3 regions of the Fodinicurvata halophila genome follow, and region 3 is predicted to be linked to each of the others. Evidence: riboswitches for the same ligand, from Rfam matches in the RefSeq annotation. Region 3 holds a riboswitch; each other region holds the start of a gene.
The links. A riboswitch is a leader RNA that binds a small molecule or an ion and turns the genes downstream of it on or off. The one in region 3 is predicted to bind thiamine pyrophosphate.
Positions count from the first base shown of each region.

Region 1 (10,544 bases), on a different contig from region 3:
GCTCCACGGCCGGTTCGTCTGTCGCCGCAGCCGCGGCCACCTGTCCGATGATCAACAGTGCGGGACCCTGCACGGCCTCGCGACGCAGGATGTCGCCGAGATCCGCCAGACGGCCGCCCAGCACCCGTTGATCCGGCAGCGTGCCTCGTTCCACCACGGCCATCGGGGTGCCAGCCGGCAGCCCCTTGTCCATCAGCCGGCGGGCAATCTCCTCGGCATGGGACAGCCCCATATAGACGACCAGTGTCTGGCGTTCGCCGGCCAGCGCCTGCCAATCGAGCTCCGGCAGGCCGTTGCGGGCATAACCGGCCACGAAGGTGACGGCAGACGCCGTTTCCCGATGGGTCAGGGGAATGCCGGCGGCAGCCGCGCAGCCGGTTGCCGCAGTGATGCCGGGCACCACCTGTACGTCGACACCGTGGCGCAGCAGGTACTCCTGTTCCTCCCCTCCGCGGCCGAAAATGAAGGGATCGCCGCCCTTCAGGCGCACGACCTGCTTTCCGCCGCGGGCCTGCTGCAGCAGGATCTCGTTGATCTCATCCTGGCTCTTGCTGTGAGCGCCCTTCGCCTTGCCCACGAAGATCCGCTCGGCATCCCGGCGCACGCAATCCAGCACCCCCTGGGGAATCAGCCGGTCGTAAACCACGACGTCGGCTTCCTGCATCAGGCGGACGGCACGGAAGGTCAACAGGTCCGGGTCGCCCGGACCGGCGCCGACCAGTGCGACACTTCCCGTGAGATTGCCGCGGCTTTCCGGCGCGGAATTGACAAGGCCCAGCATCCGTTCACGCGCGCCGCGCTCATCGCCCTGCAGCAGCGATTCGGCCACGCCGCTGCGGAAGAAGCGCGACCAGAATCGGCGGCGTCCCTCCTCGCCGGGAATCACTGCCTTCACGGCCGGACGAAACTGGTCGGCGAAGCGTGCCAGTGCGCCAAGACGCGCGGGCAGCAGAGCCTCGATCTTCTCGCGCAGCTGTCGCACCAGGACCGGCGCACTGCCCCCGCTGGCAATCGCGATCGTGACCGGATCCCGATCGATCATGCCTGGCACGATGAAGGAGGATTGCGCCGGCCGATCCACGAGATTGACGGGCTGCCGGCGCGCCCTCGCCAGGCGGGAGACCCGACCATCGATCCGCTCGTCACCGGAGGCGGCGATGACCAGGCTCTTGTCATCCAGGTCCCGTGCCCGGAAGCGGCGCGGATACCAATGCGCCCTGCCGGCGGAGACCAGTTCGCCCAGCTCTTCGTTTATCTCCGGTGCAACGATGTGGATTTCGGCCTCCGTGCGTTGCAGGAGACGCACCTTGCGGGCCGCCGCCTCGGAGCCACCCACCACCAGGCAGGGAGCATCCGTCAGATCATGAAACAGAGGGAAGTATTTCATCGTGAGCCAGATATTTTCACGCATGTTAGTGTATAAATCTCTCGATCCCCCTTATATTTGCGCAATATGATTCGGGAGTCAAATAATTTCACACTTTGTGTGGATTTATTAATATTTATACATTTTATAAATGTTAATAAATTTCGCCGAAAACCTTGCAAGGCAACGGCCTCGCCTTCATCTTAGAGTCAGCCTGAAAATCTGGGGTGCCGCCAAGACAGGCGGCTGAGATCACACCCATGGAACCTGCACTGGATCATGCCAGCGAAGGGAGCAACGTGGCAGATACGAAACACAGAAACGGCGAACGCCTGCAGACCGTGATCATCGGTGGCGGTGTCTGCGGCTTGGCGATCGGCTGGCAGCTGGCGGAGGCCGGCCAGCAGGTCACCCTGCTCGAGCGCGAGCGCTGCGGCCAGGCGGCCACGCATGCCGCTGCCGGCATGTTGGCCGCGGCCGCCGAGTGCGAGCCCGGCGAGGAACAGCTGCTGCAGCTGACCCGTTGGGCCCAGGAACTTTGGCCGACTTTCCTGGACCGCCTGGAAGCGGCGAGCGGACTGCGTCCGGATTATCGGGACGAAGGCACCCTGGTAGTGGCGCTCAACCGCGACGAAGTCGATCGCCTGCGCTTTCGGCACGACTTCCAGAGCGCGCTGGGACTGCCCTTGCAGTGGCTGGAGGGACGCGAGGTGCGCGAACGCGAACCGCACCTGCGACAGAGCGCTGCCGCCGCCATTTACAGTCTGGAGGATCACCAGGTCGACAACCGGCAACTGGCCGAAGGCCTGAAGCGGGCCTTCGTGAACGCCGGCGGAGAGCTGCGTGAGCACACCGAGGTCGCCGCACTCGACTGCCCGGAAGACTCCGCCAAGCGCATCCATCTTGCGAACGGCGAGGTTTTGCAGGCCGAGCACCTGGTGCTGGCGGCCGGCGCCTGGACCCGTGGCCTGCCCGGCCTGCCGGATGCGGCCAAACCGCCGGTGCGGCCCTTGAAAGGACAATCCCTGGCCTTGCAGATGGACCCGGCGGCACCGCTTCTGGAGCATGTCCTCTGGACCGAGCAGGTGTATTGCGTGCCGCGCCGTGACGGACGCCTGATCATCGGCGCGACCGTGGAGGAACGTGGCTTTGACGACAGCGTAACGGCCGGCGGCCTCTATGCCCTGATCGAAGGGGCCCGCAGAGCCCTGCCCGGCATCGAGGACCTGCCCCTGCTCGAGAGCTGGAGCGGCTTTCGTCCCGGCTGCCGCGACGACGCGCCCGTGCTGGGCTCGACCCCCGTGCCGGGCCTCCACCTGGCAACAGGCCACCACCGCAACGGCATCCTGCTGGCCCCGGTCACCGGACACTGCCTGGCCGAACAGATCCTGACGGGAGAGATGCCCGAGGCAGCCCGGCCGTTTTCACTGGCACGCTTCAAGCCTCGTTCCACGAACAGAAAGAAACCGCTACTGCAGAGTGCATAGGATACTTCGACCATGTCCCTGAACATCAATCTCAACGGCGAAACGACCCGCGTCGAACCCGGGACGCTGCAGGATCTGCTGCAGCAACGCGGGATCGACCCGACGGCCCGCCGAATCGCGATCGCGCGCAACGGCGCCTTGGTCAAACGCGCCAGCTGGTCCGAAGAAGCCCTGGCCGAGGGCGACCGCATCGAAATCGTCCGTCCCCTGGCGGGCGGTTGAGCGAAGGAGACTCGAGTTCATGTCCAACGACACGCCTCTCGTGATTGCCGGACGGGAATTCGGCAATCGCATCTTCCTCGGCACCTCGAGCTACCCCAACCTGCAGATCATGCTGGATTGCGTGGAGGAAAGCGGCACCGAAATGGTGACCTTCTCCATTCGCCGCATGGATCTCGAAGGTCACGCGGAAAGTCCGGTGGACCTGCTGGACGGCTATCACTTCCTGCCGAACACGGCCGGATGCGAAACGGCGCGCGATGCCATCCTGACGGCCCAGCTGGCCCGCGAAGCCCTGGAAACCGAATGGGTGAAGCTTGAGATCATCGGCGACCGAGAAACCCTCTATCCCGATGTGGAACAGCTGCTCTCGACCACGGAGGAGCTCGTGAAGGACGGCTTCACCGTCCTGCCCTACTGCAATGACGATCCCGTGATCTGCAAGCGGCTGGAGGATGCGGGCGCCGCCGCCGTCATGCCCATGGGCTCGCTGATCGGCTCCGGCATGGGCGTGGCCAATCCGGCCAACATCGAGCTGATTTGCCGGCGCGCGGAGGTGCCGGTGGTGATCGATGCCGGACTGGGGACGGCCTCTGACGTGGTGCAGTCCTTCGAGCTGGGGTGTGATGCCGTGTTGCTGAACACAGCCGTGGCGAAAGCACGCAATCCCGTCGCCATGGCCCGCGCTGTACGCCATGCATGCGAAGCCGGCCGTGCGGCGCATCTGGCCGGGCGCATCCCCAAGCGTACGCATGCCGAGGCCTCAAGCCCGCAGATGGGGCTGGTAGGCTCGTAATGGTCGGAAAAGTGCCCGAACTGCTGGTCATCAGCGATCGGCACCAGGCACGGCACGACCTCGAGCAGATTGCCGAACGGACCTTCAGCGCAGGACTCCGCAACTTCATGCTGCGTGATAAGGACCTGGCCAACACGGAGCGCCGAGCTCTGGCGGAGCGGCTGTGCGAACTTGCCTGCAGGCATCTAGGCCGCGTGCTCATAAACGGCGACTGGAGCCTGGCCGCGGAGGTCGACGCGGCCGGTGTCCACCTGCAACATCCGGGCGACATCCCCCTCGCCCGAGCAGCTCTGGGGGACGCCGCCGTGATCGGGGTGTCGGCACATTCCAGAAAGGATATCGTGGCCGCGGCAGCGGAAGGCGCGGATTATGCCACTCTGAGCCCGGTCTTTGCGACGGAGAGCAAACCCGGTTACGGGCCGGCCCTGGAACTGGACGGCCTGCGCAGAATGACAGACGGCATCGCACCGCCTGTCCTCGCGCTGGGCGGCGTGACAGCCGCGAATGCGCGCGACTGCCTGAGCGCCGGAGCCACAGGGCTCGCCGTGATGGGAGAAGTCATGCGCGCTGAAGCACCGGAAGAGACGGTGCGGCAGCTGCTACAGGCGATCAGAGGATCTGCCCCAGGAACTGCTTAGTGCGCTCGTCCTTCGGATTGGCGAAGAATTCGGCGGGCGGGCCGTCTTCCACGATCACGCCATTGTCCGTGAAGTACATGTGATCGGCCACTTCCTTGGCGAATCCCATCTCGTGGGTCACCAGCATGCAGGTCATGCCCTCCTGGGCCAATTCCTTGATGGTGGCCAGGACCTCCTTCACCGTTTCCGGATCCAGGGCGGCCGTCACCTCGTCGAACAGCATGACCTCCGGGTTCATGGCCAGCGAGCGGGCGATGGCGACGCGCTGTTGCTGCCCCCCGGAAAGCTCGCCCGGATAGGCGTGCTCCTTACCGTCGAGACGAACCTTTCTCATCAGTGCATGGGCCCGCTCTTCAACTTCCTGCTTCGGCTGCCGCAGAACCTGGACAGGCGCCATCATGATGTTCTGCAGCGCCGTACGATGGGGGAAAAGGTTATACTGCTGGAAGACCATGCCCACGCGCTTGCGCAGTTCCAGCTTGTTCAGGTTGGGATCGTTGACCTCGATCCCCTCGACCTTGATGGATCCGCTGTTGATCTCGGTCAGTGCGTTGATGCAGCGGATCAGCGTGGATTTTCCGGATCCGGAAGCCCCTATGATACAGATCACTTCGCCCTTCTTGACGTCGAAGGAAATGCCCTTGAGGACCTCGAAGTCACCGAAGGATTTGTGCACGTCCTTCAGCGAGACAATCGGTTGGTCGTCGGTCCAGTTTGCTGTGCTCATGCAAGAGTCCCTTTTCGCCGTTTCCGGCCGTTCTGATCAGATCTTCACCGCGTATTTGAGCTCTAGACGCATGGTCAGCCGCGCGATCGGATAGGAATAGATAAAGAACAACAGAAGGAGATACCCGTAGAGCGGCGCCAACAGGTCGGTGCGCCCGCCCTCAGCGGCCTTCACCTGGTCAGCCAGGGTCATGACCTCGTTCACGCCCACCACCGAGGCCAGGACGGTGGCCATGGTCAGGATGGCATAGAGATTCATCCAAGGCGGCAGCATCCGCTTGATGCACTGTGGCATGATGATCTGCCAGATCTGCTGGCGGCGTGTGAAGGCCAGGGATTCGGCCGCTTCCCACTGCCCCGAGGGGATCGACTGGACAGCACCGCGGACCAGTTCCGAGACATTGGCCATGACCGGCAGGCTGAGGCCGATAACCGCTTTCACCCAATCCGGGAAGGGGATGGTCATGCCGCCGATCTCGAACTGGAACGGCAGCATGAACATGGCGTAGAACAGCAGTACCAGCCAAGGCGCATTGCGGAAGAATTGAGTCACGAACCAGCTTCCGGCCCGCACTGGCGGCAACAGCGAGATCTGCATGAGGCCAAGAAAAGCCCCGACCGCAGTCCCCAGCGCCATAGACAGGACCGATATGATCAGGTTGAAGACAAAGCCCTGGAGCAGCAGCGGGGTCCACTTGACCAGGATCGAGAAGACGCCCTCGCGACCGCCTCCGTTCTGGGCCTCGGCTACGCCGGCCGAGAAAAGCAGCAGCCCCATCAACAACAGGCCGTGCCAAGGCTTGAGGTTCAAACGCGGCAGGGCAAGAACATCCCGCCCGGTCGTCCGGAAGGCCGCAGTCCTCTCATCTGGCGAATGCAGAACGGGCAGATCCGTTCCCGAGCGCAGGGAGGCGTTCAGGCGCTGTCTTGAGCTTGCCTTCCTTGTCATGTTCCGTACCCCGGCAGACGCATTGCCCGCTCCCAGCGGTTCATTCCCATGACCACGATGCCCACGAGCCCCACGTAGATCAGCAGAAGCAGCGTCATCATTTCCGGCACGTTGGCATAGTCGGACCAGATCTGGCCGGAAACATACAACAGTTCCGGGACCGCAATGGCATAGGCCAAGGTCGTGGTCTTCACCAGATTGACGAGGTTGTTGTTCAGCGCCGGCAGGCAGACCCTGAAGGCCAGCGGCAGGATCACATGAATGTAGGCCCCAAGCCTGCTATATCCCAAAGATTCTGCAGCTTCGCGCGTGGTTTCCGGGACCGCTTCGATACCCGAACGGAAGATCTCGACATTGAAGGCGCCGGCGAAGAAGCTCAGCGAGATGCAGGCCCAGGCAAACGCGCCCAGGATCGGCTCCTGGAAGCCGTACTCGTTCTCCACGGTCGGCAACAGCGCGCTGAGCCCGAAGAAGAAGAAATACATCTGCACCAGGGGCGGAGTATTGCGGAAGAACTGGATATAGACTTGGACGATGCGACGCGTCCAGACCAGCTTGGACCCCTGCAGCCAGGCTCCGACAACCCCGATCACCACGGACGCGATCAGGCTGACAATGGACAGCTCGATCGTGACGAGCAGGCCTGAGAAGAAGCGTTCTCGGTCAAAGGTATTGTAGAAGACCGGAAGGTTGATGCCGGTCGCCTCGTTCAGCTGCTGGAACCAGTTGTATATGATTTCCACGCCTGTCGTCGCTCCACACACACCGGCTTGTCGAACAAGCTGCAAAGAAAACGGCGGATGAGCCTTCTGTAAAGACTCACCCGCCGTATCAGGCTACCAGGATATCAGTTACCCTCGTATTTCTCGTGCATCCGCTTGGCGTACGGCGTGTTCTTGATGCCGTATTCGTCCTCGAGTTCGAGGATCTTTCCGGAGGCATGCCAGTCGATCACGACGTCTTCCAGCATCTCACGGAAATTGTCCTCGCCGTCTGCCACAGCAAGACCCCAGGGGGACTCGTCGATGGTTTCCAGCGGCATCTCGAATTCGGACCATTCGTCCTTCTCGAGTTGCCCGAGAAGTGCTGCGTCGTCATAGACGAATGCCAGGCAACGGCCCTGCTGAAGTGCGGTATAGGCTTCCGCCGTCCCCTTGAACGCGATCAGTTCCGCGCCGTATTCCTGCTGGGTGCGACGGTTGTAGAAGGCGCCCTGGACGCCGCAGACCGGCTTGCCGTTCAGGTCATCCCACTCGGTGAACTCGGCCTTCTTGGGCGCCAGGATGTTGGTGCCCGAAGCATAGTGTCCCGGCTCCACGTAATCCACGACCTTCTCGCGTTCCTCGGTATTGGTCATGGTCGCGATCAGCACGTCGACCTTGCCCTGGTTCAGGAACTCCATGCGGTTGGACGCCACGACCGGAACCAGTTCCAGGTCGACATCCAGGCGCTCGGCCAAGTTCTCGGCCAGGTCGATTTCCAGGCCAGCGATATCGCCGTCATCGCTGCGATAGCCGAATGGAGGATAGTCAGCCTTGACACCGGCAATCAGAGTACCGCGTTCCTTGACGTCCTCCAGAACGTCAGCAAACGCGACGGAAGCGCTGACGCCGAGAGCGGCAACGCCCATGACCGTGGTTGTCAGTAGTTTCTTGAGCATCGTTAAATTCCCTGTTCTCTGTGATCTGGCCCGATTGGGCCATTATCAGAAAGGTGAAAGCATTGGGTGATTTTGGGCGTGAGTGCAACACGTCCAGTACAACCTCTTACCCTGTCTAACCAATCATTCCGGCAAAGACAACGCCTCGCAAGTCCTTGTAATGTGGAGATTGCATCCAGATTACGCGCAACGGGTCGGCAGAACCCCCATCCCTTATCCATCGTGAAAATCGATATAAACAAACGAAGAAACCGATGGGTATCGCACGACATGCTCGCTTGCGTTTATCTAGGGGCGGTTTACAGAGATCGGACAGCAGTCATGCATTTTTCCGCCTTCACCCTCGCACGCCAGGCCCTCAAGGGGCATCGCGGCTGGACGCGTACCTGGCGCGCCGTCGAGCAACCAAAGGAAAGCTATGATGTCGTTATCGTCGGCGGTGGCGGTCACGGCCTGGCCACGGCCTATTATCTTGCGAAGGAATACGGCATTCGCAATGTCGCGGTGATCGAGAAGGGCTGGATCGGCGGCGGCAATGTGGGCCGCAACACCACGATCGTGCGCTCCAACTACCTGCTTCCCGAGAACAATCGCTTCTACGAATGGGGCATGAAGCTCTGGGAAGGTATGAGCCGCGACCTGAACTACAATGTCATGTTCAGCCAACGCGGCGTGCTCAATCTCGCCCACACGCCCGCGCAGATGGAAGGCTTCATGCGCCGCGGTAACTCGATGCGGGTCAACGGGATCGATGCCGAGTTGCTGGATCGTGACCAGGTGGCCGCCAAGGTCCCCGGACTGGATGTCTCGGACAGGGCCCGCTTTCCGATCGCCGGTGGCCTGATGCAACCGCGCGGGGGCACGGCACGGCATGACGCCGTGGCCTGGGGCTATGCCCGAGGCGCCGATTCCCTGGGCGTCGATATCATCGAGAACTGCGAGGTCACGGGTTTCCTCTTCGACGGGGACCGGATCGTCGGCGTCGATACCGTCAAAGGACCCGTGAAGGCAGGCAAAGTCGGCGTCGCCGTCGCCGGAAACACCAGCCGCGTGCTCGCCAAGGCCGGCTTCGATCGCTTGCCGATTGAAAGTCATGTTCTGCAGGCTTTCGTTTCCGAGCCGCTCAAGCCCCTGATCGATACCGTCGTGACCTTCGGAGCCGGACACCTTTACATCTCCCAGTCCGACAAGGGCGGGCTGGTCTTCGGTGGTGACCTGGACGGCTACAATTCCTACGCCCAGCGCGGCAACATCCCGGTCATCCAGGACGTCGCCGCCATGGCGGTGGCCATGTTCCCCAACCTCTCGCGCCTGCACCTGTTGCGTCACTGGGGCGGCGTCATGGACATGTCCATGGATGGCAGCCCCATCATCGACAAGTCCCCGAAAGATGGTCTCTATATCAACGCCGGCTGGTGCTACGGCGGCTTCAAGGCCACCCCGGCTTCGGGCTGGTGTTTCGCCCACACCATCGCGCGCGATGAACCCCACGAGCTCAACGCCGCCTTCCGCCTCGACCGCTTCCGAACGGGTCGCACGCTGGATGAGAAAGGCGCCGGCCCGGTGCCGCGCCTGCACTGATTTCAACCCGATTCTCAAACCGACCGCTTTGCCCAATCAGGATATCAGGTCATGTACATAAACTGCCCATTCTGCGGCCATCGTCATCTCGAGGAATTCACCTATGAGGGGGACGCCACGATCACCTGGCCGGCACTCGAGACCCAGGACCTCGAGGCCTGGAGCGAGACGGTCTATCAGCGTCGCAATCCGGCCGGTCCGCACAGCGAATACTGGCAGCATGCCCACGGCTGCCGACAGTTCCTGATCGTCGAGCGCAACACCCTGACACACGAGATCCATCAGGTGGAAGTCGCGGGCCCCTGGGCCGGAGAAGCACAACAGGAAAGCCCGGAGATGGGTCAATGAGCGGATTTCGCCTGAACAGCGGCGGCCACATCGATCGCCAGCGCGAACTGCGCTTCACCTTCGACGGCCACCCCCTGAGCGGTTACGCGGGAGACACGCTGGCTTCGGCCCTGCTGGCCAACGGACAGAAGACCGTGGCGCGCAGCTTCAAGTACCACCGCCGCCGCGGCATCTATGCCGCCGGCTCGGACGAACCCAATGCCCTGGTCGGCCTGCGCCATGGCGCGCGACACGAACCGAACTGCCGTGCAACCGGCGTTGAACTCTACGACGGCCTGACGGCGGAGAGCCAGAATCGTTGGCCCAGCCTCGACTTCGATCTGGGTGCCATGAATGGCCTCTTCTCGCCATTCTTCGTGGCCGGTTTCTATTACAAGACCTTCATGGGCCCGACCCGCCATGCCTGGATGTTCTACGAGAAGCTCATCCGCAAGGCTGCCGGCATGGGCGAGGCCTCCCTGGAGCCGGATCCCGACCGCTATGACACGCGCCATGCCTGGTGTGACGTTCTGGTGGTGGGCGCCGGCCCAGCCGGCCTGGCTGCCGCAAGGGCAGCCGCAACTTCAGGCGCAAAGGTCCTGATTGCCGACGAGTCGCCCGATCCCGGCGGGTCCCTTCTGAGCGAAACCACAGAGCTGGATGGAAAGACAGGCTACGAGTGGGCCCGCCGGGAAATTCAGGTGCTGACGGATCAGCACGGTGTCGACTACCTGCCGCGTACAACCGTCTATGGCTACTACGACGACAACATCCTGGGCGCAGTGGAACGCGTCA
Region 1 is NZ_JBHSCW010000011.1:144,540-155,083, forward strand. Features, by position in the region: gene cysG (siroheme synthase CysG) at 1-1,411, opposite strand, end outside; TPP riboswitch at 1,580-1,677, shown strand; gene thiO (glycine oxidase ThiO) at 1,666-2,853, shown strand; gene thiS (sulfur carrier protein ThiS) at 2,866-3,075, shown strand; gene thiG (thiazole synthase) at 3,095-3,868, shown strand; gene ACFOW6_RS16865 (thiamine phosphate synthase) at 3,868-4,506, shown strand; gene ACFOW6_RS16870 (amino acid ABC transporter ATP-binding protein) at 4,478-5,233, opposite strand; gene ACFOW6_RS16875 (amino acid ABC transporter permease) at 5,270-6,181, opposite strand; gene ACFOW6_RS16880 (amino acid ABC transporter permease) at 6,178-6,924, opposite strand; gene ACFOW6_RS16885 (transporter substrate-binding domain-containing protein) at 7,029-7,841, opposite strand; gene ACFOW6_RS16890 (sarcosine oxidase subunit beta family protein) at 8,163-9,422, shown strand; gene ACFOW6_RS16895 (sarcosine oxidase subunit delta) at 9,474-9,770, shown strand; gene ACFOW6_RS16900 (sarcosine oxidase subunit alpha family protein) at 9,767-10,544, shown strand, end outside.
Region 1: linked by a shared signal. The riboswitch ahead of thiO (glycine oxidase ThiO) and the one ahead of ACFOW6_RS03055 (ABC transporter substrate-binding protein) in region 3 are both predicted to bind thiamine pyrophosphate.

Region 2 (10,544 bases), on a different contig from region 3:
CAAGGCGCGCGGCGCTCAGCGGCGTGGCGCGCATTCCGATTGGATGAAGGTGGAACGCGAACGCGGGATCTCCGTCGGGACCTCGGTCATGACCTACGACTACGGGGACAACACCTTCAACCTGCTCGACACACCGGGTCACGAGGATTTCTCCGAGGACACCTATCGCACGCTGACGGCCGTGGATTCCGCGGTCATGGTTCTCGATGCCGCCAAGGGTATCGAGGCCCAGACCCTGAAGCTCTTCGAGGTCTGCCGGCTGCGCAACGTTCCGATTATCACCTTCATCAACAAGCTGGACCGGGAAAGCCGTGATCCCTTCGAATTGCTCGAGGAGATCGAGGAGAAGCTCGCGCTCTCCGTCACACCGGCCAGCTGGCCGATCGGCACAGGGCGACATTTCAAGGGCTGCTACGACCTGTTCAAGGATCAGTTGATCCTGCTCGAGCGCAGCAAGGGCGAACGCCCCGACGAAGGCGAGACCTGCAAGGGTGTGGATGACCCGAAACTGGACGAACTGCTGCCCGCGGATACGCTGGCCGAGTTCCGCGAAGGCGTCGAGATGGCGCGCGGGCTTTGCCCCGAGTTCGACCTTAAGGAATACCTGGGCGGGCATCAGACGCCCGTGTATTTCGGAAGCGCCATCAACAACTTCGGGGTGCGCGAGCTGCTGGAAGGCGTGGGGCAGTTGGCCCCTCCACCGCGCCCACAGCTCGCCTCCGAACGCATGGTCCAGCCCTCCGACCCAAAGGTTTCCGGGTTTGTCTTCAAGATCCAGGCGAACATGGATCCCAGGCATCGCGATCGCATTGCCTTCGTCCGGCTGGCCTCCGGCCACTTCAAGCGCGGCCTGAAGATGAAGCAGATCCGCACCGGAAAGACGCTCAACATCCACAATCCGCTGCTGTTCCTGGCCCAGGACCGGGAACTGGCCGAGGAAGCCTGGGCCGGCGACGTCATCGGCATTCCCAATCACGGCAACCTGCACCTGGGCGACAGTCTGACCGAAGGTGAGGAATTGCACTTCAAGGGGCTGCCGGCCTTTGCTCCGGAACTGTTGCAGAAGGTTCGTCCCAAGGACCCCATGAAAGCCAAGCATCTCGGGCGCGCCCTGCAGCAGTTGGCAGAGGAAGGAGCGGCCCGCGTGTTCAAGCCGATGATGGGGGCCGACTGGATTGTCGGCGTCGTGGGGTCCCTGCAGTTCGATGTCATGGCGGATCGTATCCGCACCGAGTACGATATCCCGGTGATTTTCGAACCGACTATCTATTTCACGGCCCGATGGCTGGAGGCTGACGACCCAGCAGTCATCAAGGGATTCGTCGAGTCCAACCGCTCCAATGTGGCCGAGGACCATGAAGGCGAGCTGGTCTTCATGGCCCGGAATGCCTGGCATCTGCAGGACGCACAGGACACCTACCCTGCCGTGAGGTTCCTCGCCACACGGGATGGTGCTGTCTGAAGGCAGGCCCACGGAAGAGCGCACACAGAATAGAGAGAAGTCATGTCGACCGAGCACGTCTCCGTAACTCCTGAGCTGTTCAACTACATACGCCAGGTTTCCCTGCGGGAAACCGATCTGCGGCGCGAGCTGCGCGAGGAAACGGCAGGGCTGCCCGAAGCTCAAATGCAGATTCTGCCCGAACAAGGCCAGTTCATGGCCCTCCTGCTTCGCCTCATGGGAGCGCGAAAAGGCCTGGAGGTCGGCACTTTCACCGGCTATAGCGCCCTGTGTTTCGCGGAAGTCCTGCCCGAAAACGGACATCTCGTCTGCTGTGACGTCAGCGCGGAATATACGGGCATTGCGCAACGCTATTGGGAAAGGTCGGGGCTCCGCCACAAGATGGACCTGCGGCTGGCACCTGCCTTGGAGACCCTCGATCAACTGATCGCGAACGGCGAACAGGAAACGTACGACTTCTGCTTCCTGGACGCCGACAAGGAAAACTACACGAGCTATTACGAGAAGGCGTTGGAACTTCTGCGCCCCGGTGGCCTGCTGATGGCCGACAATGTCCTCTGGAGTGGACGCGTAGCAGCAGAAAGCAGCGACCAGAGCAAGGCGACACAAGCCCTGAAGCTTTTCAACAACCAGCTGGCTGGCGATAGGCGAATCGAGCTCTCCCTGTTGCCCTTTGCCGACGGCCTGACGCTCGTGGTGAAGAAATAATCTCGGATTACCTCAAGCCTGATTTCACTTCACTGGAGAGCCGGGTGGTGAACCTGATCGCCTTCGTCAATCCCGAGACGCTGAGTCACCCCTGCATTGACCTCCAGAACGGCCTTTGCCGGCCCTCCTGAGGGAATCGACGTAGTCGATTCCGGTATAGTCCGTTGGGCTATTCGAACGATCTGACCGCCCTCGTCGATGAATATGATATCCAACGGGATGAGAGTGTTTTTCATCCACATGGAGATGCGCTGCGATCTGGGATAAAGGAAAAACATCCCAGTGCCCTCTTCCAGGGAACGTCTGAACATCAGACCCTGGGCACGCTCCGCATTCGTGTCCGCGAGCTCCACCTCGAACTCATGGGTCTCACCGGTCGCAGTTTCGATGGTCAGTTGCGAGCGCTCTGCCTCCTGCGCCACGACCGGCAGCCCGAGGATGATAATGACAGAGAGTGTAAAGAAAACCTTACAAGCTTTTTTAAACATTCATCTTTCCTCAGGAGAGAACCTGACGCGCGGCATTTCTGACTTCCTCGCGAACCGAACCATAGCGAGGGCGATCCGCAAGTGTGGTGAACCAGACCTCAGGTGGATTCCGCCCACGGCTGTGTCGCCACTGCAAGCCTGACAGGATATCACGGGCTGCCGACGGAAGGCTCTCTGGAATTTCCAAACCGTTCAGTGTCGCCCAGACCCCGACCCAGGCACGAGCTACGGACCAGGGATTGTAGCCGCCTCCTCCCAGAACCAGGAGACGCCGCGTCTGGAAAGTCAGCGCGGCAACCGTGCTCCAGAGCGACTGATTGGACAAAGAAAGACGGCTCAGTGGATCATCTTCCAAGGCATCCGCGCCGCACTGAAGCACGATGACTTCCGGCCCCACACGATCGATCAACGGCAGAACCGCCGCCTCCAAGAGGAAAGCGAATTCACTGTCATTGAATCCTTCGGGCACCGGAATGTTCCGTGCGTGGCCGCCCGCCCTGTCCTGAAGGCCGCCAGGGCCAGGCCTGGTCCCCGCTTTTCTGTCCATGGGCCAGCGATTGGCTTCATGTATGGAAAGAGTAAAGACACGCGGATCGGCATGAAAGGCATCCTGGACACCATCTCCGTGATGCGCATCGATATCCAGGTAGAAAACGGAGCCGATCCCCCTGTCCAGCAGAGAGAGGATGGCCAGAACCGGATCGTTGAAATAGCAAAAGCCACTGGCGCGGGCCGGTCGTCCATGATGCGTTCCACCCGCCGGGCTGTAAACGGGAATACCTTCGAGAAGCCAGTCGGCCGCCGCGATCGAAGCACCGCAGGCAGTCGCCGGCCGCCTGAAGATTTCTGGGAAGACAGGATTGCCGTTCACCCCCAGGGCAAAGCGCTTCTTGACCTCCTCGCTGCAATGCTGTGTCTCTTCGGCCCGTTGAACAGCGGCAATGTAATCGGGGCTGTGGAAACGAGCCAGTTGATCCGGAGTGGCTCGCGGACTGTCGATGTAGACCTCCTCCGGAAGCCAGCCCAGAGCCCGGCAAAGATCCATGCAGGTCGACACGCGCGGAATTGCCAGGGGATGCAAGCGCCCGTAACTGGAATGCCGGTAGATCTCACTGCCGATGAAGCGTGGTGATGCCTGTTGTCCCTCCATGTGCGCCTATTTAACTCGGTTGACGTGCAAAGCAAACGAACCGCTTGGCAAAGTTGGGCCGAAGCGGGCATAGTTTGCACCGAAATTCACCGGGGGAGCCAGTCCTGGCTGAGAGGCGCCTGCGGGCGCGACCCCAGAACCTGAACCGGTTCATGCCGGCGTAGGAAGTGTGTCCACACATGTCTTCACCCGCCATATCCCTCGACAGGATCAGCCTTTCGTTCAAGAGGGCCTTTCTGTTCCATGAGTTCAGTCTCGAGATCCCCGGCGGCCAGACAACCTGTCTGTTGGGGCCGTCCGGGGTGGGCAAGAGCAGTCTGCTGCGACTCATCGCTGGACTCGAGGCTCGGGACAGTGGAACCGTGACCTGTGAAGGCGCACTGCCCTTGCGGGGCAATTTCTCCTATATGGCCCAGCAGGATCTTCTGTTGCCCTGGCTGAGACTGCGGGAAAATGTCTCTCTGAGTGACCGGCTCCAGGGGCGGGCACCCGATCCGGGACGAGCCGAAGGGCTCATCCGACGGGTCGGCCTGGCCGGCCACGAGGACAAGCGGCCCGCCGCTCTCTCAGGTGGAATGCGCCAGCGCGCGGCCCTGGCCCGCACGCTTTATCAGGAGCGCGACATAATCCTGATGGACGAGCCATTCTCCGCCGTCGATTCCATTACCCGACTGGAATTGCAGGACTTGGCCGCCGAGGTTTTTCACGACCGCACTGTCTTGCTGGTAACCCACGACCCTCTCGAGGCCTTGCGTCTCGGACATCAGCTTCTGGTCCTGGCCGGCCAGCCTGTGGAAATCACTCAGCGCATCGCCCCAACGGGAAATCCGCCGAGGGACACGGGAGCCGAGGAAATGCCGGAACTGCACAAGCTGCTGATCGACAGCCTGCGTAGAGCTCACGCTCAGGCGATGGATAGACAACGAGAAGGCCAGAGCGTGGAATGATCCCCATTCATCTCAGACAGAAACTCAGGCCTCTGGTCATACTGCTGGGACTGATCGTCATCTGGCAGGCTGCTGTCTGGCTGACAGGAGCACCCGCATATATCCTGCCGTCTCCGCAACAGGTTGGCTTGGTGCTGGTCGAGCGATGGCAGAGTCTGGCCTGGAATGCGGGGATAACGCTCAGCGAAATCCTGCTGGGCTTCCTGCTAGGCACCATCATCGGTCTCTGTTCGGCCCTGCTGATTGCGGCATTCAGACCACTGCGGCTATGGCTTCTGCCGCTGCTCGTGGTCAGCCAGGCCATTCCGGTATTCGCATTGGCCCCGATTCTCGTGCTCTGGCTGGGCTACGGCATGGCCAGCAAGATTGCGATGGCCAGCCTGATCATCTTCTTTCCCGTGACGACGGCCTTCTACGATGGTCTGCGCCGCACCGAACCGGGATGGCTGGATCTTGCCCGAACTTGCGGCGCATCCAACTGGGCAACCTTTCGACACATCCGTATTCCTGCGGCGCTCCCCGCCCTCGCCTCGGGACTTCGTGTGGCGGCGGCTGTGGCCCCGATCGGGGCCATCATCGGCGAATGGGTCGGGGCCAGTGCCGGCCTGGGACACCAGATGCTGAATGCCAATGCCCGCATGCAGGTTGATGTCATGTTCGCGGCACTGGCGGTCCTGGCCGCACTGGCACTTGGCCTCTATTTCCTGATCGATCGCGTTTGCCGGTGGGCCTTGCCCTGGTCGGCCGAAGCCATCCAGCCATGAACTTTACGTGTGGTGCGACCGCTTCCTGGCCGACAGCTTCAGCAGAAAAACGCGCATTGCTGTACGGGTTTTCTTGATTCCGCCGTTCGTGTCACTAATCTGGCGCGGCAATTGCCGACGGCTCCGCCGTCACCACAAGATGCTGGATGCTTTGCAGGGGAAGCATGAGTCTCGCCTTAATTGTTCTACTGCCGTTCATCGGCGCCTTGTTTCCGGCTTTCCTGATTCGTGGAGGGCGGAATGCCTGTGCCTACGGAACGGGCTCCTTTACGCTTGTGGCCCTTATCCTGTTGCTGGTGCAAGCTCCGGCTGTCTTCGGGGGAGAGGTCCTGCAGGCACGATTCGAGTGGCTCCCCCAGCTTGGCCTCAACGTCAATTTCTTTCTCGATGGACTGGGCTTCCTCTTTGCCCTGCTGATTCTCGGAATCGGGCTGCTGATTATCCTCTATGCACGGTTCTATCTCAGTCCCCAGGATCCAATGGGGCGCTTCTACGTTTACCTGATGCTCTTTCAGGGCGCGATGGTGGGCATCGTCCTGTCGGACAACATCCTGCTGCTCCTGATTTTCTGGGAATTGACCAGTCTCAGTTCGTTCCTGCTGATCGGCTACTGGCGACAGATGCCGGAAGCCCGTCAGGGCGCGCGCATGGCCCTCGCGGTTACGGGCGGCGGCGGCCTGGCCCTGATCGGTGGCATGATCCTTCTGGGACAGATTGCCGGCTCGTACAACCTTTCGGACATCCTGCAAGCGGGTGACCAGATCCGCAGCTCGGATCTCTACCTGCCAGCCCTGCTGCTGATCCTCACCGGGGCCTTTGCGAAGTCTGCGCAGTTTCCGTTGCACTTCTGGCTGCCCCACGCCATGTCGGCCCCGACCCCGGTCAGCGCTTACCTGCACTCCGCCACCATGGTGAAGGCGGGGGTCTTCCTTTTAGCCCGCGTGTGGCCCGCCCTTTCCGGTACGCCGGAGTGGTTCTATATCGTGGCCAGCTTCGGCCTGGCCACGATGATCATTGCCGCCTGGATTGCGGTCTTCAAGGATGATCTGAAAGCCCTGCTGGCCTTTTCGACCGTCAGTCACCTGGGCCTGATCACGATGCTGTTCGGCTTCGGTACGCCGTTGGCGGCCATGGCCGGCGTCTTTCACATCATCAACCATGCCACATTCAAGGCGGCTCTCTTCATGAGCGCCGGTATCGTCGATCATGAAGCACACACCCGGGATATACGCCGTCTCGGTGGATTGCTGACCCTGATGCCGATCACCGCAACCCTGGCCATGGTGGCTGCCGCCTCCATGGCAGGTATCCCCTTGTTGAACGGCTTCATCTCCAAGGAAATGATGCTGGAGGAAGCCGTTCACACCAGCTACCTGGGACAGGGCTGGATCGTCCCGGTCTTCGCCACACTGGGAGCGGTTCTCTCTGTCGCCTATGCAGCGCGTTTCGTGTTCCATGTCTTCCTGGGACCCGTACGAGACGACTATCCGCACAAGCCCCACGACCCCCCTATCGGAATGTGGCTTCCAGTCTTTGTCCTGGTTTCCCTGGTGGTTCTGATCGGGCTGATGCCCGCCCTCATCGCCGGCCCGCTTGTACATGTCACCACGGATGCGGTCACAGGCGGCAACACACCGGATTACCATCTCGCGATCTGGCACGGCTTCACGCCGGCGCTTTTCATGAGCATGATCGCACTGGGCGGAGGCCTGATCCTGCTCGCACTCTACTACCCGGTGAAATCTGTGCGAGAGGCATTCCCGCGTCCCGAGGCCAAGGTTATCTACGAAACGACCATCGACACCCTTGCCCGGCTTGCGCGAAAGCTAACCAATGTGGCCCACAACGGCTCGCTGCAGCGTTATCTCTCCATCATGCTCGCAGCGATCATCGCCGCCGGTTTCCTGGCTTTCTTCAATGCTGCCCCCCCTGCGCCCGGCGAACGTGAACTTGTGCCGTTCAACTGGCCTGGACTGGTGGCTTGGGTTCTTCTTGCCGCCGTCCTCGGCGCAATGATGGTTTTTCATCACCAGAGGCTCTTTGCCCTGATCCTCATCGGTGTGGTGGGACTGGTGGTGGCCCTCACCTTCTTCTATTTCTCGGCTCCCGACCTTGCCCTGACCCAGATCTCCGTCGAGGTGGTCACCGTTGTACTGATGCTGCTTGCCCTGAATTTCCTGCCCAAGGAAACTCCAAGGGAAAGCTCCGGATTTCGCAAAGTCCGCGACCTGACACTCGCCGGCTTTGCCGGCATCGGCGTTACCGGCCTGGTCTATGCCGTCTTGACCCGCGGCTTCGAGACGATCTCTGACTACCACCTGGCGCAATCCAAGCCTGGCGGGGGTGGCACCAATGTCGTGAACGTCATCCTGGTCGACTTCCGCGGCTTTGACACCTTCGGCGAGATCATCGTTCTGGGAATTGCGGCCCTGGGAATTTATGCCCTGCTAGACAGCGCGCTGCGGGGACCGGCTCAGACCCGGCTCGCGAACTGGGTTCCCGAAGGCATACGGGCCATGGATGCGCATCCCTTCATACTGGTGATCGCGACACGCGTGCTGCTGCCTCTGGCCCTCATGGTTGGCGTCTATATCTTCCTGCGAGGCCACAACGAACCCGGCGGCGGCTTCATTGCCGGCCTGGTGGTGTCCATTGCCCTGCTGATGCAGTACATGGCCAGTGGTTTCTCGTGGGCCCATCATCGGTTGAGAATTGACTACCACGGGCTCATCGGCGCAGGCGTCCTGGCCGCCGGACTTACCGGTGTCGGAGCCTGGTTTGCCGGTCGCCCCTTCCTGACCAGCGATTACACCTATGTCCATCTGCCCGTGATCGGTGAATTCGAACTGGCCACTGCTCTCTTATTCGATATTGGTGTCTTCCTGACGGTGGTGGGAGCGGTCATGCTCGCCCTGGCCAATCTCTCGCGCATAGGAGAGCGAGTCGATGCGGCCTATGAAGCCCAGGAAAAGGCAGCGAAAAGCGGGGAGGCCTGATACATGGAACTGCTTGTTTCCTCCGGCATTGGATTGATCGTCGCCTGCGGCATCTATCTGCTCCTGCGCGGGCGCACGTTTCCGGTAATTCTTGGCCTGACCCTGCTGTCTCACGCAGTGAACCTGGTGCTTTTCTCCATGGGGCGCCTTAACGTCGGGTTGCCACCCATCATTTCGAAGGACGCGGTCGGCTATACAGACCCCCTTCCACAGGCCCTGGTCCTGACCGCCATCGTCATCGCCTTCGGCATGACGGCGTTGGCCGTGGTACTGGCCCTGCGCGGCTACCTGGAAACGGGTGAGGACGGTGTGAACAACGCAACGGCGGATCAGCAGGACCCCTCATGACGCACTGGACCATCCTTCCCGTTGTACTGCCTGCCCTGACGGCGGCTCTGATCGTCCTCCTGGCCCGGCAGGACCTGGTGCTGCAACGCTTCCTGTCCCTGCTTTCAGTTCTCGCGGTGACGGCCGTATCCATTGGCCTGCTGGTCTATGCCGCCGGGCATGGTCCCTATAGTTACGAACTGGGCAACTGGCCGGCGCCGTTCGGTATCGTGCTCGTACTCGACCGGCTCTCGGCGGTCATGGTGCTGATCACCATGCTGCTCGCTTTTGCCGTGCTGCTCTATAGCCTCGACGGCTGGGACAGGCGCGGATGGCATTTCCATGCCCTTTTTCAGTTCCAGCTCATGGGGATCAACGGCGCCTTTCTTACGGGGGATCTCTTCAACCTCTTCGTTTTCTTCGAGGTTCTGCTGATCGCCTCCTACGGGCTCATGCTCCACGGCGCCGGTGCATCCCGCCTCAAGGCCGGCATGCAGTACATCGTCGTCAACCTGACGGGGTCATCGCTCTTCCTGGTGGCTGTAGGGCTGATCTACGGGATCACCGGAACGCTCAACATGGCCGATCTGGCGCTCAAGGTCGGAGAGGTTGAAAGCGGCGATCTGGCCCTCCTCCAAGTCGGCGCCGTCCTCCTGTTGATCGTGTTCGCGATCAAGGCTGCCCTGGTTCCCCTCCACTTCTGGCTGCCCGGTACTTATGCCGCCGCAGCGGCACCCGTGGCCGCTCTGTTTGCCATCATGACCAAGGTAGGCGGCTATTCCATCCTGAGGGTCTATACGTTGATCTTCGGTGGGAATGCTGGCGACAGCGCCTGGATCGCCCAGGACTGGATCATGCCCGCCGCTCTTGTGAGCCTGGTTGTCGGAATGCTGGGAATCATGGCCGGGCGTACGCTGCGCGATCTCATCTGCTTTTCCGTGGTGTGGTCCATGGGCACGCTGATGGTGGCATTCGCACTGTTCAACGAACCATCGATATCTGCCGGTCTCTATTACATGGTGCACAGCACCTTCGTGACCGGTGCGCTTTTCCTGATCGCCGAACTGGTCATCAGCAGTCGCAGCGACGGGCGGGATACGCTTGCCTTCGGCTTGCCGCTTCGCAATGAAGCGATGCTATCGGGTCTCTTCTTCCTTGCCGCAATCGGCATGGCCGGTTTGCCGCCGCTCAGTGGCTTCGTCGGCAAACTGCTGATTCTCGAGGGTGCAACAGGCACACCTTATGTCGCCTGGATCTGGGCGGTCATACTGACCACCAGCCTATTTACCATCGTGGGCTTTGCGCGTGCCGGCAGCATGCTTTTCTGGAAGAGCCAGGCGGCCGGTGCGGCCCAGGGCGCAAAGGACTCACCGCCTCCCACCACCGAAACAGGCTCGAAGCTGGCACACGCCTCTTCAAACGGCCTGGGGATAGCCGCAACGACCTATCTTCTTGCACTGATCGCACTGCTGACAGCATTCTCTGGACCCGTCAGCCGCTATTTTGATGTCACGGCCTCACAGCTCCTTGACGGGGGTGCCTATATCGAGGCTGTCCTGGGGGCCGAAGCCCTTACCGGAACTTCAGCTTCCGGTGAGACCACCATGATGGAAGAGGGTTCCAAGGAGGACGTGCAATGATCAGCAAGCTCTTCCCTCACCCCCTCATGACGGTTGTCCTGACCCTCGTCTGGATGATGCTG
Region 2 is NZ_JBHSCW010000003.1:667,639-678,182, forward strand. Features, by position in the region: gene ACFOW6_RS07965 (peptide chain release factor 3) at 1-1,462, shown strand, start outside; gene ACFOW6_RS07970 (O-methyltransferase) at 1,505-2,170, shown strand; gene ACFOW6_RS07975 (DUF192 domain-containing protein) at 2,200-2,658, opposite strand; gene ACFOW6_RS07980 (acetoin utilization protein AcuC) at 2,669-3,808, opposite strand; TPP riboswitch at 3,890-3,993, shown strand; gene ACFOW6_RS07985 (ABC transporter ATP-binding protein) at 3,988-4,755, shown strand; gene ACFOW6_RS07990 (ABC transporter permease) at 4,752-5,519, shown strand; gene ACFOW6_RS07995 (monovalent cation/H+ antiporter subunit A) at 5,684-8,515, shown strand; gene ACFOW6_RS08000 (Na+/H+ antiporter subunit C) at 8,519-8,863, shown strand; gene ACFOW6_RS08005 (monovalent cation/H+ antiporter subunit D) at 8,860-10,482, shown strand; gene ACFOW6_RS08010 (Na+/H+ antiporter subunit E) at 10,479-10,544, shown strand, end outside.
Region 2: linked by a shared signal. The riboswitch ahead of ACFOW6_RS07985 (ABC transporter ATP-binding protein) and the one ahead of ACFOW6_RS03055 (ABC transporter substrate-binding protein) in region 3 are both predicted to bind thiamine pyrophosphate.

Region 3 (10,544 bases):
TCCGCAGGAAAACGCCGCCCGCCTGCAGTGGGTCCTGGGCCGCGGAAGCGCCTACGTGGGCGTTGCAGCCACCGAGGGGGGCGGGTTCAACACGGCCTCCCGCAGCGCCCTCGAGCCGCTCTTCGAGCAGCTGGGAGAGAAAGGTCTGATTTTTCTCGGGAATTCGGCCGAGGGCGGAACCGGCATGCAGCAAGCAGCCAACCTCGCCGATACGCCGTTCGTGCTCAGCGATCATGTCCTGGACCGCCAAGCGGCCAGCCGGTCGGTCATCGATGCCGGCCTTTCGGTCGTCGAACGCACTGCCCTGGCCGAAGGCGAAGCCATCGCTGTGGCGCGCCCCTATCCCGTCAGCCTGGAACGCCTCCAGGCCTGGAGCGAACAGCTGCAGGAGCGCGGACTGCAGCTCGCGCCCCTCAGCGCACTGCTTCGCCGATAACCGCATCCCACACGATGATCCGACACCAGCTAGGACCCACCGCCTTCCGATGACATCCAATTCCCCCTACACTCCCGAACCCGGCTTCACCCTGAGCCCTGAGGAGATCGAGCAGCTGCCGTACCGCCCGGGTGTCGGGGTTGTACTCTTCAATGGGGACGGCCAGGTCTTCACCGCCCAGCGCAGCGACATGGTCAGCGATGCCTGGCAGATGCCACAGGGCGGGATTGATCCGGATGAGGACCCCAAGGCAGCGATGTTTCGCGAGCTGGAGGAAGAGACAGGGGTGGTGAATGCCGAGATTCTGGCGGAAAGCAGGCATTGGCTCAGCTACGATCTGCCCCATGACCTCGTGCCGAAGATGTGGCGCGGACGCTATCGCGGCCAGACCCAGAAATGGTATGCCCTGCGGTTCCTGGGCGAGGAGCGCGAGATCGATATCGGCGGGCCCCATGCCGAATTCTCGAACTGGACCTGGCGGCCCCTCTCCGAGGTCCCACAACTGATCGTGCCCTTCAAGAGGGCGCTCTACGACCAAGTGGTGGCCGAATTCGGCCACCTCGAAGACCTGGTCCGCAAGGGCGTCGCCTGACCGGCTGGTTTCCCGGGATCAGGCCGCAGCCGCCGTCGCGGCCTCGGCTCTCTGCTGCTTGGATTTCATCAGGTGATAGGCCGCCCTGGACAGGACCCGCGCCGTGCGCCCGCGCGGATTCAGGCCGGCCGCCTTGCAGGTCATGGCCGCGGCTCGCTCGACCCGGACCGGCTTGTAGATGGCGAAGGCCCGGTTCATGTAGGCCTTGCTCCAGCGCTTGCGGTCGTAATCCTCGTTCGCCGGCGTGTTGGCCGCGTAGTAGGCATAGGCCAACTCGTCGTCCTCGGTTTCCCGGACACGTCCCAGGGCAATCATGAGCCGGCGCAACTTGCCGATGCGCTCACGATCCAGGTAACGCCGCAGGTGGGTATAGAACAGCTTGTAGTGCCGCAGTTCGTCCGCCGCGATGCGCTGGCAGATATCCTTCAGGACAGGCTCATCGGTGCTGTCGGCCAGCGACCCATAATAGGACGAGGTTCCCACCTCGACGATGCAGCGCGCCACCAGCTCGCCGCAGCGCGAGCCGCGGACCGAGTCCGTGGCATCCACATCCACGCGGAAACCGTCCCGGAACCGCTTGACGGCCGTGTCGAAATCGAAGTCGGGATCCACCATCTGGGCCCAGCGGCCCAGGGCCGCCCCATGCTGGACCTCCTCGGCCGCCCATTGCCGTGCCGCGTCCTGGAACTCGGAATCGTCCTCAAAGACGTTGCAGAGGTACTCAGCGTAGTCGTCGCCATTGTACTCGACCAGGCTGGCCGCCTTGATCAGCTTGACCATCTCGGGATCGACCTTGGACCGGTCGAAACTGTCCCAGTCTATGTCCTCGAGAGTCCATTGCCCATTCGACATGCTATCCGCCCCTTCTTGAAGTGCGTGCACCCCTTCTGCACATCTCAGCATATGTAAGAAAAAGCAGGATCACCCGCAAGAGGGCACTTGGTGCTCCGTGCTTGTTCCACGCGTCCCAGACAGGCCCTCTCGCCCCGCAGCCGGAAACGAAAAAGCCGCCGCTGGCATCCCAGTCACGCGGCGGCTTGTCCGTTGGTCGCAAGAGTGCCCAATCAGAATGTCTCCAGGGCCCGCAGCTTTTCTTCCAGGACCTTCACCTGCTTCGCAGCCGCCGTCCTTTCGATCTCGTTCTTGGCATCCTCGAGATCCTCGCGCGCATCCTTGAGCGCACGTTCGGTTTCCCCGCGGTCGATCTCGTCATAGGCCTCGACACTGTCGGCCAGGACCGTGCAACGCTCCTGGGTCACCTCCGCGAAACCACCGCCAACGAAGATGCGACGGCTGACCGTGCTGCGGTTTTCCTCATAGACAGAGATGACACCCGGACGAACCGTGGAGATCATCGGGGCATGGCGGGGCAGGACGCCGAAGTCACCTTCGACGCCGGGCACCACCACCATCGCCACTTCCCCCGAGTGGAGAAGCTGTTCCGGTGAAACCAGTTCGAACTGTGTTTTTTCCATGATCTTGCCGTCTCTGTCCTGTCTGTCTGGCCTGTGCCGGCGTCAGAGGCGTGCCTACGCGGCTTCCTCGGCCAGCTTCCTGGCCTTCTCGACAGCCTTGTCGATGGTGCCGACCATGTAGAATGCGGCTTCCGGCAGGTGGTCGTACTCGCCTTCCACCAGGCCCTTGAAGCCCTTGACGGTCTCCTCGATCGGCACCTGGACACCCGGCGAGCCGGTGAAGACCTCGGCCACGTCGAAGGGCTGGGACAGGAAGCGCTGGATCTTGCGTGCCCGGGCCACCGTCAGCTTGTCCTCCTCGGACAGCTCGTCCATGCCCAGGATAGCGATGATGTCCTGCAACTGCTTGTACTTCTGCAGCGTCTCCTGGACCTTGCGGGCCACGTCATAGTGTTCCTTGCCGACCACATCCGGCTCCAGGATGCGACTGGTGGAGTCCAGTGGGTCGACCGCCGGATAGATGCCCAGCTCGGCAATCTGGCGGCTCAGCACCGTGGTGGCGTCCAGGTGCGAGAACGAGGTCGCCGGCGCGGGGTCGGTCAGGTCGTCGGCCGGCACGTAGATGGCCTGGACCGAGGTGATCGAGCCCTTGTTGGTGGTAGTGATTCGCTCCTGCAGACCGCCCATGTCGGTGGCCAGGGTCGGCTGGTAGCCCACCGCGGAGGGAATGCGGCCCAGCAGCGCCGAGACCTCGGCGCCCGCCTGGGTGAAGCGGAAGATGTTGTCGACGAAGAACAGCACGTCCTGGCCTTCCTCGTCACGGAAATACTCGGCCACGGTCAGGCCCGTCAGCCCCACGCGGGCACGTGCACCCGGCGGCTCGTTCATCTGTCCGTAGATCAGGGCCGCCTTGGAATCGCCCCCGTCGGTCTTGATGACGCCGGAGTCCAGCATCTCGTGATAGAGATCGTTGCCCTCGCGCGTGCGCTCGCCGACACCGGCGAAAACAGAGTAGCCGCCGTGAGTCTTCGCCACGTTGTTGATCAGTTCCATGATCAGCACGGTCTTGCCGACGCCGGCGCCTCCGAACAGGCCGATCTTGCCGCCCTTGGCATAGGGCGCCAGCAAGTCGATGACCTTGATGCCGGTCACCAGGATTTCCGATTCCGTGTTCTGTTCGGCGTAGGTGGGGGCCGTCTTGTGAATCGGTGACTTGCTCTTGGTCTTGATCTCGCCGCGCTCGTCGATCGGTTCGCCGATGACGTTCATGATACGTCCCAGGGTTTCCGGTCCGACCGGCACCTCGATGGGACTGCCCGTATCGGTCACCTCCTGACTGCGCACCAGCCCTTCCGTGGCGTCCATGGCGATGGTGCGCACGGAATGCTCGCCCAGGTGCTGGGCGACCTCCAGGACCAGGCGGTTGCCGTGGTTGTCGGTTTCCAGGGCGTTCTGAATGTTCGGCAGGTCACCTTCGAACTGCACGTCGACCACCGGTCCCAGGACCTGGGTGATCTTTCCGACGAGGTTCTTGGCCATCGTGTCTGCTCCTTATCGTGCCTATACTGCGATCCAGTGCGACCCAGGCCGCACTACATCGCCTCCTTGGCGGAGATGATTTCAATCAGTTCCTTGGTGATCTCGGCCTGACGGGTGCGGTTGTAGAGCATCGTCAGGTCGTCGATCATCTCTTCGGCGTTGCGGGTGGCGTTGTCCATGGCGGTCATCCGCGCCCCGTTCTCGCTGGCATTGTTCTCGAGGATGGCCTTGTAGATCTGCACCGCCAGGTTGCGCGGCAGCAGGTCCTTCAGGATCTCCTCTTCCTCCGGCTCGTAGTCATAGACGAAACCGCTCTGCTTCTCGGCCTCGGCCTCTTCCTCGGCCTGTTCCAACGCGGCGCTGTGGCCCTCGTCGAACGGCACTAGCTGCTGGCGTGTCACGATCTGGCTGATCGCCGACTTGAAGCGTGCGAAGAACAGCGTGCAGACGTCGAACTCGCCGTCATCGAAGCGCTGCAGCACGTCCTGGGCGATGGCATGGGCCTTGTCGAAGCTGGGCCGCGGCTTGGTGACGTTCTCGACGGTCTCCAGGATATCGTCGGCATACTGACGACGCAGCAGGTCCTTGCCCTTGCGGCCGATGCAGATGATCTTGACTGTCTTGCCCTCGGACTTCAGCTGCTCGATGTGCTTGCGGGCGTCCCGTACGATCGAGCTGTTGAAGGCGCCGCAGAGACCGCGGTCGGCTGTGGCGACGATCAGAAGATGGACATCGTCCTTGCCCGTACCGGTCAGCAGCTTGGGGCCGTTCCCGCCCTTCACCGACTCCGCGAGCGAGCCGAGCATGCGGGCCATCCGCTCCGCATAGGGACGCGAGGCCTCGACCTGCTCCTGGGCGCGACGCAGCTTTGCGGCCGCGACCATCTTCATGGCCGAGGTGATTTTCTGCGTCGACTTGACGCTGCTGATCCGGGAGCGGAGCTCCTTGAGGCTAGCCATATCGCTTCAACCGACTTTCCGTACTGCGGAGATGACTCAGACGTAGGTCTTGACGAAGTCCTCCAGGAAGGACTTCAGCTTCTCGTCCGTCTCGCTGGAAAGATCCTTTTCTTTGCGGATCGTATCCAGGATCTCCTTGCCCTTGTCGTGCAGCTCGTCGAGGAACTTGGCCTCGAAGTCCCCGATCTTGTCCACCGAAATCTTGTCCAGGAAACCACGCACACCGGCGTAGATCACACAGGTCTGTTCCTCGAAGGCCAACGGCTTGTACTGTGGCTGCTTCAGCAGTTCGGTCAGCCGTGTCCCGCGCGCCAGCAGGCGCTGGGTGGAGGCATCGAGGTCCGAAGCAAACTGGGCGAAGGCCTCCATCTCGCGGAACTGAGCCAGCTCCAGCTTGATGGTGCCGGCCACCTTCTTCATCGCCTTGGTCTGGGCGGCCGAACCCACACGGCTCACCGAGAGACCGACGTTCACCGCCGGGCGCACGCCCTTGTAGAACAGACTGGTCTCCAGGAAGATCTGACCGTCGGTAATGGAGATGACGTTCGTCGGAATGTAGGCGGCAACGTCGCCGGCCTGGGTCTCGATGATCGGCAGCGCGGTCAGGGACCCGGCGCCGTGCTCGTCGTTCATCTTTGCCGCACGTTCCAGCAGGCGGGAGTGCAGATAGAAGACGTCACCCGGGAAGGCCTCGCGGCCCGGCGGGCGGCGCAGCAGCAGCGACATCTGACGATAGGCGACGGCCTGCTTGGACAGGTCGTCGTAGCTGATGACGGCATGCATGCCGTTGTCGCGGAAGTACTCGCCCATGGCACAGCCGGTATAGGGCGCCAGGAACTGCAGCGGCGCCGGATCCGAGGCTGTGGCGGCCACGACGATGGAGTACTCCATGGCGCCGTGATCCTCGAGAATCTTCACGAGCTTGGCGACCGTCGAACGCTTCTGACCGATCGCCACGTAGATGCAGTAGAGCTTCTGCGATTCGTCGTCGGTCTGGTTGACCTGCTTCTGGTTGATGAAGGTATCGGTGACGATCGCGGTCTTGCCGGTCTGGCGATCCCCGATGATCAACTCGCGCTGGCCGCGCCCGATCGGGATCAAGGTGTCGATGGACTTGAGACCGGTCTGGACCGGCTCCTCCACCGACTTGCGGGGAATGATGCCCGGTGCCTTGACCTCGGCCTGGGAGCGCTGCTCCGTCTTGATCGGCCCCTTACCGTCGAGCGGGTTGCCGAGCGCGTCGACCACGCGGCCCAGCAGTTCCTTGCCCACCGGAACGTCGACGATGCGGCCCGTACGCTTGACGGTGTCGCCTTCCTTGATGTTCCGGTCCTCGCCGAACAGCACGATGCCGACATTGTCGTTCTCCAGGTTCAGGGCCATGCCCTGGATCCCATTGGGGAACTCGACCATTTCACCGGCCTGTACGTTGTCCAGCCCGTAGACACGGGCCACGCCGTCCCCGACCGAGAGAACCTGGCCGACCTCGGCCACATCGGCGTCGGCGCCGAAGTTCTCGATCTGCTCCTTGAGGATCGCCGATATTTCCGCGGCGCGGATGTCCATCACCCAACCCCTTTCATCGCGAACTGAAGTCTCTGCAGCTTGCTCTTGATCGACGTGTCGACCATGCGGCTGCCAACCTTGACGATCAGACCACCAAGCAGGTCCGGATCGACTTTGACATTGAGCTGCACCTTGCCCCCCACCGACTTGGCGATGGTGTCGAGCAACGCTTTTTCCTGCGTTTTCGTCAGGGACACGGCAGCGGTGACATCTGCACTGATCTCGCCGCGGCGATGCGCCAGCTCGGCAAGATAGGCATCAATGATATCGGGAAGCGAGAACAGGCGGCGGTTCTGCGTGATCACCAGCACGAAGCGACGTGTCAGGTCATCGGCCTCGGCCTTCTCGAGGACCGCCTGCATTGCCTTCGACTGCTGGTCGCGCCCGTAGAGCGGACTGCGGATGAGGGCCTGCAGGTCACTGCTTTCCTCAATCAACTGCTTGAGCCCGCGCAGATTCTCGGCCACGGCGTCGAGGGACTTCGCCTCGTCTGCCAGATCGAACAAAGCCAGAGCGTAGCGCTCTGCCAGACCGTCTTTGGAGGTCGTATTTCCTGCCAAACCCCAGTCGCTCCCCGGAAAGAGAACAGTCGCCGGCATGCCTGGAGCATGCCGTTCTGCCTGCTTTCGCAATAACCCCGTCGCAGTGCACTCTCCGACCCGGACAGCGCGGCTGCGGTGAGACCAAAAGTGAATTGCCTGAAACGGGCTAGCCCCCGTTCGTGCGAGCGGTTGGTATCACAGGGGCCCGGGCAGTGCAAGTCGCCACGGCGGCTTTTCAGTTCCCCCGTCCGGGATCGCTCGGAGAAGGCCCTGCAGCCGGCCTGGCGGCTTGACGCCGTGGCGCTCCGCGAACAGACTGACCGGACTTCCTGGGGGTGTCCTCATGTTTCATGAGGGCTGAGAGTCCGCCGAAGAGACGCGGAAACCCTTAGAACCTGATCCGGATCATGCCGGCGTTAGGGAACGGAAGGGACAGTCCGCACAGGCCATGCAAGAGCAGCTCCGGGCCTGCCTCTCTCCCTCGACCGCACCCGTCGACGCCGGACCATTGAGGGAGTAGATGACGTGTCCCGACTGTTCGCTTTTTTCGCCGGCCTCTTCCTTTTTCTCAACGCGCCCCTTGCCCACGCGCAGGAGGACGAACCACTCGAGGTCCTGCTCGACTGGTTCATCAATCCCGATCATGCCCCGCTGATCGTGGCGCAGGAAAAGGGGTTCTTCGACGACGCCGGAATCGAGGTCCGCTTCACCGAACCGGCGGATCCCAACGATCCCCCCAAGCTGGTGGCGGCAGGCCGGGCCGACCTGGCCGTATCGTACCAGCCGACGCTGCACATCCAGGCCGCCGCGGGGCTGCCGCTTACCCGAATCGCCACCCTGGTCGCCACGCCACTGAACACCCTGCTGGCCCTGGAGGATGGCCCCGTGAAGGAGATCGCCGACCTGAAGGGCCGCAAGGTCGGTTACTCGGTCGGCGGAGTCGAGGAGGCGGTACTCGGCGCCATGCTGGCCCGCCACGGCCTCGGTCTCGAGGATGTGGAACTGGTCAACGTGAACTTCTCCCTCAGCCCGGCGCTGCTGAGCGGCCAGGTGGCCGCCGTGATCGGCGCCTACCGGAACTTCGAGCTGAACCAGTTGCAGCTGGAAGGCGCCGAGGGCCGGGCCTTCTATGTCGAGGAGGAAGGCGTGCCCGCCTATGACGAACTGATCGTCCTGGCCAACAGCGACAAGCTCGAGGATCCGCGCCTTCCGGCCTTTGTCGAGGCCCTTGAGCGCGGCGTCCAGTACCTGGTCAATCATCCCCAGGAAAGCTGGGAGCTCTTCGCCGATTACAAGGACGACCTGGACGACGAACTGAACCGACGCGCCTGGAGCGATACCCTGCCCCGCTTCGCCCTGCGCCCGGCAGCCGTGGACTGGGATCGCTACCGCCGCTTCGCCGCCTTCCTGGAAGAGGCCGGCATCATCGCCGATCCCCCGCCGCTGAGCGACTACGTTACCGACCTGTCCCGCGAACAAGGAGAGCGGCCATGACTGTTCCCGAAAGCTTCCAGGCCTTCCTCAACGAAAACCCGGATGCAGCCTTCCACGACTGGCTGCGCGAGTCGGCCGAACCCTTCTGGACGAAGGCCACGGCCCATCGCTTCACCGAGGAACTGGCCGAGGGCACCCTGGACCCGCAGGTCTGCGCCCGCTACCTGGTCCAGGACTATGCCTTCGTCGACAGCTTCGTCAGCCTGCTGGGGTACGCCGTGGCCTATGCCCCGGCCATGCCGCAGAAGCGGCCCTTCGCCGGTTTCCTGGCCGCCGTGACCAGCGAGGAGAACGACTATTTCCTGCGTTCCTTCCAGGCTCTTGGCGTGCCCGAAACGCAATGGCGGGACCCCGAGCTGGCTCCCGTGACGGCGGAACTGCTCTCGGTTCTGCAGGACTCGGGGCGCAGCGGCTCCTATCCCCAGGTCCTGGCGACCCTGCTGGCGGCGGAATGGAGCTACCTGACCTGGGGCCTAGCCTGCGGCGATCGCCGGCCGCAGGCGTTCTGGATGGCGGAATGGATCGACCTGCACGCCCTACCGGAGTTCGAGGAGTTCGTCACCTGGCTGCGCGACGAGACTTCGCGCGTCGGCGCCGCCGCCACACCGGAGGTCCAGCAGCAGATGTGCCGCACCTTCCGCCACATGATGCAGCTGGAGGAACGCTTCTTCGATCATGCCTATGATCCGGAGGCGAGGCGGTAGAGACCGCCCGCAGCGTTCACTGGCCGCAAACCCGGTCAGGAGGCCCGGCCTTCCTGCCGCTCCATCCAGTCCAGGATCAGCCGGGCAACCTGACCCGAGTTCCTGTCCAGCATGGGAAGGTGCGTGTTCCCGGTATGGCCGAGCTGGGGCAGGTCGAGCACCTCGACCTGCCCGCCGTTCGCACTCACGGCCTCGGTGTAGTGCTCGGCCTCAGCCCGGATCTTCGGCCAGCGGCCAAGCGGGTCCAGCGCGATATTGTCGCCCCAGACCACCAGCTGGGGGATCCGGCGGGTCCGCTCCGCCGCCTGCCCCATCGCCAGGGGCTCGACGGAAATCAGCATCTCCACATGATGCGGGTGGCGTTCCGCATAGGCGTGGCTGTACTTGCAGCCCGCAGAATGGGCGAGCAGGACGAATGAGCCGATGCGCGCCTGCAGCGCCTCCAATGCCTCCATCACCCCTTGCCCCATGGGCAGCCAGAAAGGGCTGAAGCGGCTGGCGAAGGCCGGCCACTGTTCAATGGGAAACTGGCAGTTCGGCAGAAGCCTCAGTTCGGGATCGTCCGCGCGCGCCTCCGCGTCTGCCGCAATCCTCATGGTCCCGAGCGGCGTGTCGAAGCTGAAGCATTCCGGCTCCCCGTCGCGAAACCCCTCATACGGCAGGAATCCGGCCCGACCGCGTTCGGGAGCATCCGTATTGTAGACGTCGTGGCCTGCATGCGCGAAAAGGTTGACCCAGCCGGGGCGGCCGTCAGGAGTGGTTTCGAAGGTGGTTCCCGAAAGGCCGCCGCCATGCAGGAAGACAACCGGAACCTCCGAGCGGCGCGTTTCCGGCAGCAGATACTGCACGTACATCTGATCCGCCAGATAGCGGCCATTGCGATCCCACGGCATCGGCGCTTCGGGATTGCCGGTATCCACCATGCGGACATCCTGGCCGGACAGTTCGAGCCTGCGACCTCCGACATGGAACGAGCCGAAATCGCGAAGTCTCAGTGGCTCACTCATGTCGTCCTTCCCGCCTGTTGGGTCTCGCCTGTCAGGTCCCCGCGATCATGCCCGTGATCCTGGTGGAAGGCAGGCCCGGAAAGCAAAGACCCCGCGGCATGATGAACTGCCGCGGGGTCTATGACCGTCTTGCTTCGACGTCCGGACGTCAGCCGGCGTCGGAGATCTGCTTGGCCTTGTTGACCAGGTTCTCGGCCTGCTTGATGGAGGCGATGTCGATCAGGCGGCCGTCGAGGGTGACCGCGCCGCGGCCTTCCTTCTGGGCCTGCTCCATGGCAGCCAGGATCTTG
Region 3 is NZ_JBHSCW010000001.1:649,104-659,647, forward strand. Features, by position in the region: gene ACFOW6_RS03015 (divergent polysaccharide deacetylase family protein) at 1-436, shown strand, start outside; gene ACFOW6_RS03020 (RNA pyrophosphohydrolase) at 486-1,028, shown strand; gene ACFOW6_RS03025 (acyl-ACP desaturase) at 1,047-1,880, opposite strand; gene ACFOW6_RS03030 (F0F1 ATP synthase subunit epsilon) at 2,093-2,503, opposite strand; gene atpD (F0F1 ATP synthase subunit beta) at 2,558-3,982, opposite strand; gene ACFOW6_RS03040 (F0F1 ATP synthase subunit gamma) at 4,036-4,941, opposite strand; gene atpA (F0F1 ATP synthase subunit alpha) at 4,978-6,507, opposite strand; gene ACFOW6_RS03050 (F0F1 ATP synthase subunit delta) at 6,507-7,106, opposite strand; TPP riboswitch at 7,371-7,489, shown strand; gene ACFOW6_RS03055 (ABC transporter substrate-binding protein) at 7,575-8,543, shown strand; gene ACFOW6_RS03060 (TenA family protein) at 8,540-9,247, shown strand; gene ACFOW6_RS03065 (esterase) at 9,283-10,254, opposite strand; gene ACFOW6_RS03070 (HpcH/HpaI aldolase/citrate lyase family protein) at 10,403-10,544, opposite strand, start outside.